Regions from separate parts of the Chryseobacterium sp. 22543 genome, predicted to be linked through region 2. Evidence: riboswitches for the same ligand, from Rfam matches in the RefSeq annotation. Region 2 holds a riboswitch; each other region holds the start of a gene.
What was found. Region 2 has a riboswitch for cobalamin ahead of ACTJIP_RS02745 (acyl-CoA thioesterase). Riboswitches for the same ligand answer to the same signal wherever they lie in the genome.
Positions count from the first base shown of each region.

Region 1 (2,184 bases), on a different contig from region 2:
GTAATACCTCTGCTTTCAGAAAATGGATTGAAGAATAAAGATTAAATTTTTGACTGAAAATGATATAAAAAAGATCATTTGAAGCCAGAAAATGAGCATCCATTATCGCTAAAAAAAAAGTTTTAAAAAACGCTTCAATTCCAGAATGAAAAACAATAACAAGTAGACAGTTTCTTTGAACTTGTCTGATTTTTTCACGACATATCTTGTGGATTTTGTAACAAAAAATGGGCAGGATAATCTAAATTATAATGTCTGTTGGGTGAAGAATGTATTTTTAATAATAACATAATCAATGGATTATGATTAAATAATTATTGTTTGCATAAAATATCTTTCATGTTTTTATAAAATACCTATATTTACCACCAAGGAGTTCTTAACATCTTCTTTATCAACCGAAACTGGTTACACTTAGCTGTGTCTTAAAAGGGAATCGTGTGCAAATCACGAACTGTCGCGCAACTGTAAGTAACATCAAGGTTTTTATCAAAAAAGGTCCACTGTATACCTCGTTATATGGGAAGGGCGATAAAAACTGTTACAAGTCAGGAGACCTGCCTATTTCGAATTGACGATGCTTTCGCGGTCTGAAGCTTATAGTCAGGTATGATACGATATGGATAACAGTGGGATCAATATATTTTGTCAGCTCGTGTTATTTTTGTGATGCAGATAAGTAGTGGAGCGGTATGCTCTTTCATTATCGTGTATTCATCGTATTTTTCCTTTTCCATATTTTTCTTTCTCACAGGCATTGTGAAGTTTATCAGGAACTTTTTATGAGGATTTAATCAATATAAAAAGTTAAAAAAATGTATCCATTCGATTTCGATTATTCATACAGCAGCAGACTTGGAAATAAACAGATTGGCACGGAGATAATGGCTCTGAATTCCGGATTACAAAAATCGATTAAAACAAATCAGTTACTTTTTGATTTCCTTTTTAACATATCATGCAATGCCGGTAGCTATTGTGATGCCTGTTCATGGTTTTCTGTAAAACAAATTTCAACTAAACAATAAATATTATAATGACTACAAGTGAAAGTTTGAAGTCTCCCGGTATGAAATTTCGGGAGGCCATGCGAAAAGAAAGTCCTCTTCAGATTGTTGGCACCATCAATGCCAATCATGCATTGTTAGCACAGCAGGTAGGTTTTAATGCAATTTATCTTTCAGGAGGCGGTGTTGCTGCGGGTTCTCTGGGGATTCCGGATCTAGGAATTACCACGCTGGAAGATGTATTGATTGATGTTCAGCGTATCACGAATGTTTGCGATGTACCGCTCATGGTAGATGTTGATACCGGATTCGGACCTTCAGCATTCAATGTGGCAAGAACTGTAAAGTCACTGATTAAAGCTGGAGCTGCGGCCCTCCATATTGAAGACCAGGTAGGGGCAAAACGCTGTGGACACCGCCCGGGAAAAGAAGTGGTAACCAAAGAAGAAATGGTAGACAGACTGAAAGCAGCGGTAGATGCCCGTACCGATGAAAATTTTGTAATTGGTGCCCGTACCGATGCATTTGCTAATGAAGGATTGGAAAAAACATTGGAAAGAGCAGCAGCTTATAAAGAAGCTGGAGCAGATTTTATTTTTGCAGAAGCCGTTCCTGACTTAAGCTTTTATCACAAGTTTGTTGAAGCTGCAGGAGTTCCAGTGCTGGCTAATATTACCGAATTCGGGATGATCAGAATGTACACGGTGGAAGAATTAAAAAATGCAGGCGTGGGACTGATCCTTTATCCGCTTTCTGCTTTCCGTGCTGCCAATAAAGCAGCTCAAAATGTATATGAACACCTTCGTAAAGACGGAACACAGATCAATGTATTGGATACTATGCAAACCAGGGAAGAACTCTATCAAAGCATCGGATACTATGACTACGAACAAAAATTAGACAACCTTTTTAAACAAAATAATTGATAATGTCAACTAACAGTGAACCCACATTTAAACCTAAAAAAAGCGTTGCGCTTTCAGGGGTAGCAGCAGGTAATACGGCTCTTTGCAGTGTCGGAAAAAGTGGAAACGATCTCCATTACAGAGGATATGATATTCTGGATCTGGCAGAGAAAGCACAGTTTGAAGAAGTAGCTTATCTTTTGATCTACGGCCAGCTGCCAACCGGAGCACAATTGAAAAACTATAAAGCCAAACTAAAATCTTTGAGAGGG
Region 1 is NZ_JBQENH010000002.1:872,870-875,053, forward strand. Features, by position in the region: gene ACTJIP_RS09740 (LytR/AlgR family response regulator transcription factor) at 1-38, shown strand, start outside; cobalamin riboswitch at 389-579, shown strand; gene prpB (methylisocitrate lyase) at 1,037-1,933, shown strand; gene prpC (bifunctional 2-methylcitrate synthase/citrate synthase) at 1,936-2,184, shown strand, end outside.
Region 1: another riboswitch for cobalamin. It lies ahead of prpB (methylisocitrate lyase); the one in region 2 lies ahead of ACTJIP_RS02745 (acyl-CoA thioesterase).

Region 2 (2,184 bases):
TACAAGCCAAAAATCACACCTATTATACAAAATAATCCCATAAGATATCTGCATTTTTAATCCATCTGAAACAAATACAAGATTTTAAAGAACTGCAATGGTATAAATTATCTCCTGAAAAGCATTTAATTTATATATTTGGGGGATCAAAAAATTTTCATGATGACTTTCATAAACAAAGCATTCTATTTATCCGCTTTCAGTATTTTATCTATAGCCTTTGTAAAAGGGCAGAATAAAGTTCCTTTCGGAGTTGTAAAAGCTGAAGAAGGATATGCCAATGTACGGGTTCATAAAGACAATTACAGAAAAATTGTAGATAAGATCCGTATGCGTAAAGGAGATGTATTTGTTTATGTAAAACCTGCTCCCGGAGAAACAGAGTGGATCTGGATCAAATATCCTGAAAAACAGGATGAAGACAAACCATTTGTACGTTATGAAACACTGGACAAAGAAGGAATGGTCAATAAAGAACGTATTGCTTATATAGACCAGCTTCCGGCCTATACTCCCTCCAGGTCCAAAAACGGAAAATCACTTATTTTCACAGATAATTCTGATCCAAAAGTTCCTACTGCCCAAAGAAGCAAAGTTGTGATTGATATCTACCCTTCCAATGCCGGCTACCGTAAAAAGGAAAAAGATGCGGAAGGAAAACTTCTTACCATTGATAAAGTAAAACCTTGGGGAATCGGAAATGATCTTCCTGAAGGAATGACTGAGATCAAATCAATCAGAGTACAACAACCCGGAAGAGGTTCTGTCTTTGTAAGAGAAGCCATCAAAAACATGTTCCAGCCTACTATGGATTTTGAGAATATTGGCGTAACATCCCTGGACACCGATAATATTTTCTTATACATGATAAACGGTTCAGGAGAAAACAGATACACCACGCTGTGGACCATCAAGAAAGGAAGAGTAATCAGCCAGATTATTTACCATAATCCGGAATAAATTCATTATTTTTGCACTCGAAAAGTTTTACGCTTATTCATCACAGGAATTGGTTCTGCATCACTGCAGATTAAAAGGGAACCGTGTGAAAATCACGGACTGTCGCGCAACTGTAAGTAACTGAAATCTTTATCAAAGATCCACTGTGCGAGGCATGGGAAGGAGATAAAAGATGTTACAAGTCAGGAGACCTGCCTATTTCTTTAAACAAATAACTTTCGCGATTTGAAGTTGTATTGATCTGATGGATTGTTTCAGGGGGTTCTTTAAGTTCCTGTCATTATTCTGTTGTTTTAATATCGTTTTCATTTCGCTTTAATTAATAATGATATATGACTACAGAAGAAAGAATTGAAGCATCCGAAACCAGAATCTTTAAAGCGGTTTTCCCTAACACAACCAATCATTACGATACCCTTTTTGGTGGTACGGCCATGCAGCTGATGGACGAAGTAGCTTTTATTACAGCCACACGATTTGCCAGAAAAAGAGTGGTAACAGTGAGCAGTGACAAGATCGATTTCAAGAAACCTATTCCAGCCGGAACTATTGTTGAACTGATTGGCAAAGTTTCATACGTAGGAAAAACAAGTATGAAAGTAAATGTTGAGATCTATACCGAGCAGATGTATTCCTATGAAAGAGAAAAAGCCATTGTAGGTGATTTTACTTTTGTAGCGATTGACGAATTCAAGAAACCAATCCAGATACTATAAATGATAAATTTTCGGGCGGCCAAAGGCCGCCCGAAAATTATTCTATTTTCAATAAATTTATTTCACAACTTTTTCAGTTTCCAGGCTTCTGCTCAGCAGCAGTTCAAAGGCTTCTCCCATTTCATCCGATGCTCTGCTGATAGCATTTTCAAGCATATTCCGGATTTGTTTTTCTGTTACTCCGGCTTCCGTCCAGCTTTTTCCTGAAGTATGAGAATTTAAGATAAATGGCATAATTCTGTCGATTCCACAGGCAAAAATAGCATCCGGTGTTTTCTCATCTTCAAACTCAAGCCATAGATTGAAGAACTCTGTACGCAAAGGCTCATCCAGGATACCGAAAATCTTTTGTGCAGATGCTTTCTCTCTGTCAAACTTCCCTACCATTGCTTTTTCATCAAAAATAAAGGTATCCCCAGCTTCTATCTCTACCAAATCGTGAATGGAAAGCATTCTTATCACTCTCAACAGATCAATATCTGCACGGTTTTTAGCATATGGATAAAGA
Region 2 is NZ_JBQENH010000001.1:636,369-638,552, forward strand. Features, by position in the region: gene ACTJIP_RS02740 (hypothetical protein) at 160-960, shown strand; cobalamin riboswitch at 994-1,173, shown strand; gene ACTJIP_RS02745 (acyl-CoA thioesterase) at 1,293-1,676, shown strand; gene ACTJIP_RS02750 (HD domain-containing protein) at 1,734-2,184, opposite strand, start outside.

Region 3 (2,184 bases), on a different contig from region 2:
GCCAGTTTTTAATTTCCGGATTAAGTGTGGTTTCAAAATCCAGATCACAAGGTGAATGAAGTAATGAAGAGGAAGGAGCAATTAAAACCCTTTCAGATCCTAATTTCTCAACTGCTTTTTGAATGAAAGACAAAGACTTTTCATAATCATTTTTCCAGATATTTCTTCCGTCAACCACACCCAATGAAAGACTTAAGCTTTCCGGAATACCATTCAGAATATCATCTAACTGTTCAGGGTTTCTAACCAAATCAATGTGTAAAGTATTCACAGGAAGTGAGGTGGCAAGTGGCCAATTATCATTTAATCCTTCAAAATAAGTGGCAACAATAAATTTCAGTTTTGGGAAACGTTTTCTTATTTCAGCGTAAACAAAATGATAAGTTTCTTTCGCTTTCTCCGTTAAGTCCAACGCTAAAAACGGTTCATCAAACTGAATCCACTCTGCGCCCTGCTCCTGAAGTTTTGTTAAGATATCTGTATATACGGGAAGAAGATTTGCAGCCAGATCCAGTTTATCAAATCCTTCTTCTTTCTCTTTTCCTAACAACAGATAAGAAACCAGTCCGATAATGACCGGTTTTGCATTGATTCCTGCCTGCTTTGCTCCTGCAAATTCATTGAAAATTTTATCTGAACTCAGTTTAAACTGTTGATTTTTATAAAACTCGGGAACGATATAGTGATAATTGGTATCAAACCATTTTGTCATTTCCATCGCTGTGATATCCAGTCCTTCTTTCTGATATCCTCTTGCCATGGCAAAATAAAGATCCAGCTCAGAATTGTTTTTTTTAAGCACTACTTCATGATAACGTGTGGGAATTGCCCCTACCACAAGACTCATATCCAATACCTGATCATAATATGAAAAATCATTACAGGGAATAAGGTCTATACCGGCTTCTTTCTGAATGTTCCAGTTTTGGTTACAGATATTTCTGCCCGTATTCAGAAGTTCTTCCAAAAGGATTTTACCTGACCAATATTGCTCGCAGGCTTTTTTGAGTTCTCTTTTGCTACCAATACGCGGATAGCCCAGAATGTGAGTTTGCATTTTTTTTACTTTTTAATTAAACTTAATGGTAAAGTCTTTTAAAAATGCTTCGTAATGTTTTAACGGATAAAAATTTCAGGATCATGATATAACAAACAATACAATTCCCTTACAGAGAAAGTGTATAAATCCGATATATCATCTGTATGACCCAAAGCTTCAGACCGCGAAAGCATCGTCAATTCAGTAAAGGCAGGTCTCCTGACTTGTAACAGTTTCCATCATCCTTCCCGCTTTTGGCAGTGGATATATAAGGACAGAAACCTTTGGTATGTTACTTACAGTTGCGCGACAGCTCGTGATTCTCACACGATTCCCTATTAATCTACGTTACGTAAAACCTTTCCTGTTTGATGAAGTATCTCTAAAGAACTGTACTTTTACCTGTAATGATAGTCATCAGTAAAAGTTTTTAATCTTGTGTAAAATTAACAATACAGAATAAACATACAATAAAAGCTAATTAATTAAGCAAAATAAACTTTAAAAAACACAGTAAAAAGCATATAATTCTTTACATTTGACTGTTTTTATAATCTAAAAGAATAATATTCTGTGGAACAACTCGATGATAAGGATGTACAGCTGCTGAGGCTGCTCCAGAAAAATGCAAAACTGACCGTTAAAGAGCTTGCTAAAGAAGTGAACCTCTCCACGTCACCTGTTTTTGAAAGAGTAAAAAGATTGGAACAGGAAGGGTTTGTGAAAAGATATGCCGCTGTTCTTGATGCTGAAAAACTCAACCGTGGGTTTACGGTTTTCTGTCAGATTAAGCTGAAAATTCACGACCGATCTGTAGGTTATGATTTTGTGAAAGAAATTTTAGAAATTGAAGAAGTTGCAGAATGCTACAATATTTCCGGAGATTTTGATTTTCTTCTGAAAGTTCAGGTACGGGATATGAAACATTACCAGGATTTTGTGTTTAATAAACTGGGATCTGTAGATTCTATAGGGAGCACTCACAGTACGTTTGTCATGGCTGAGGTGAAAAACAATCATGGAATCACCATATAATAAAAATGAAAAATTGAGAATTGAAAATGGAAAATGATACTTAACTTAAACCATGCTATTTTCAATTCTCTATCTTCCAATGTATTAATTTCCTTTAAAGTCCGGGGTTC
Region 3 is NZ_JBQENH010000002.1:883,617-885,800, reverse strand. Features, by position in the region: gene metE (5-methyltetrahydropteroyltriglutamate--homocysteine S-methyltransferase) at 1-1,057, opposite strand, end outside; cobalamin riboswitch at 1,232-1,417, opposite strand; gene ACTJIP_RS09785 (Lrp/AsnC family transcriptional regulator) at 1,613-2,074, shown strand; gene ACTJIP_RS09780 (enoyl-CoA hydratase/isomerase family protein) at 2,159-2,184, opposite strand, start outside.
Region 3: another riboswitch for cobalamin. It lies ahead of metE (5-methyltetrahydropteroyltriglutamate--homocysteine S-methyltransferase); the one in region 2 lies ahead of ACTJIP_RS02745 (acyl-CoA thioesterase).

Region 4 (2,184 bases), on a different contig from region 2:
ACATGAAGAAGATTATAGCAATACTATGTTTAATGGTATTTAGCCTGAGCCAGGCAAATCTGGTTAGAGACAGTATGTATATTGCTCAGAATGGCTTTAGCAGAATTGATTTTGATGATGACTGTGATGCATGCGGTTGTGCGGCCGGTAACGGATCATCCGGTTTTGAATCTTTGCTGAATCCACAGTTTATCGGAATCAAATATTTTGCACAGCATTACAAAGCAAAAGAAAATTTATTTGTAAAAGATCTTACACAGGATCAGTATTTTAATACCTTACAGCTTTGGGGAAAAATTCCATTGACTAAAAAACTAAGTGTATATGCAAGTCTGCCATTTCATTTTCATGAAAAAAGGACTATGCAGGGAGATATCAAAATCAACGGAATCGGAGATCTGAACCTGATGGGAATCTATCAGCTAATGAGCTCTAAAGATAATTTCCATCACGTGAGCGGAGGTTTGGGCGTGAAAATTCCTTTGGGAAAGTTTGATGAAAAAGGAGCATCCGGAGTCAATCCGAGTTTTCAGTTGGGAACAGGAAGCTGGGATTATCAGGCGGCTTTGAATTATAAATTTCAAAAGAATAAAGTAGCTGTATTGGTCAATACAGACTATACAATCAAAACGGAAAATAAGAAGAATTACCATTTCGGAAACCAGTGGAACTACGCTGCAACAGGATTTTATCAGGTTGCAGGAAATGAAAAATCTATCTTTTCTGTAAAAACCGGAGTGCAGGGAGAAGTGTATGCTCAGAACAAGCAGTTTGATGAAGCCCTGCCCAATACAGCCGGAAGTGCATTGTATGGGAAGATTGGGTTTGAAGCCTCTTATAAAAAACTGAGCCTGGGAAGTGAACTCATGCTTCCTATGTATACCCATTTGGCTGGTGGTGATATTGAAGCAAAATCCAGATTTAGTATTTTCCTGAATATCGGAATTTAAATAAAACCCCTTTTTAATCATGTTAAAGCTCCTTCGGGAGCTTTAATTGTTTATGAATCATGATTTTAATTGGGGGTTAGGAATAATTTTTTATCTTTGCCGAAATTTGGTGAGCCCTAAAAAGCTCTTAAAAGGGAATCCGGTGAAAATCCGGAACAGACCCGCTGCTGTAAGCTCCGCACCAAGATTTTTGAAGAATATATCCACTGTTTTTTAATGGGAAGGATTTCAAAAATGGAGTAAGTCAGAAGACCTGCCAGAAAATAATCGTTTGACGCTTTCGTGGAATAAAGCTTAGGACATCAATGATTCTGTGCAGTGACAGCTGTGCTTTGTCGTTGTATTCTTATATCCATTAGCGTCTTCATTATCCTAAATGAGCTAATGGCGGCAAAATTAACTATATCTGCAATTCATAAAGCTGTTTTCACAATACTGGTGTTAACATTTCATCTTTTGTCTTCTCAAACCAAAAAAGACAGTGTTCAGGAAGAATCAATCAAAGGGATCAACCTTTACAAGAAAAACTTCAAAGAAATTCTTCCGGCACAAACCCTGCAGGGCGAGCAGCTGGAAAGACTGAACAGTCATTCTGTAGCAGATGCTCTTCGGTATTTTTCCGGTGTTCAGATCAAAGACTATGGAGGGATTGGCGGATTGAAAACCATTAATGTCCGAAGCCTCGGAAGTCAGCATGTAGGCGTTTTCTATGATGGAATTCAACTGGGAAATGCACAGAACGGACTGGTAGATCTGGGAAGATATTCTTTGGATGATCTGGAAGAAATATCATTGTATAACGGGCAGAAAAGCGAGATTTTTCAGCCGGCAAAAGATTTCGGTTCTTCGGGATCTATCTATTTACAGCCTAAAACGCCTGTATTTAAAGGAATAAAGAAAACCAATCTTGTGATAAGAGCAAAAAGTGCCTCCATAGACCTTTTTAATCCGTCATTCCGATTGGAACAGAAAATTTCAGACAGAACTTCTGCCAGCTTCAGTGGAGAATTTCTGCAAAGTGATGGGATTTACAGATTTCGGTATGCCAAGAAATATCCTGATGGACAGCAGGCTTATGATACGATTGCAAAGAGGCAGGACTCAGATATCAAAGCGAAACGTTTTGAAACTTCGTTAAACGGAACTTTAAATAACGGAAGCTGGAATGTAAGAGGCTATGGTTATATTTCAGACCGTGGAATGCCGGCTCCTATTGTGAATGGCCGTTTTGGAG
Region 4 is NZ_JBQENH010000004.1:143,801-145,984, reverse strand. Features, by position in the region: gene ACTJIP_RS15145 (transporter) at 3-950, shown strand; cobalamin riboswitch at 1,041-1,225, shown strand; gene ACTJIP_RS15140 (TonB-dependent receptor plug domain-containing protein) at 1,335-2,184, shown strand, end outside.
Region 4: another riboswitch for cobalamin. It lies ahead of ACTJIP_RS15140 (TonB-dependent receptor plug domain-containing protein); the one in region 2 lies ahead of ACTJIP_RS02745 (acyl-CoA thioesterase).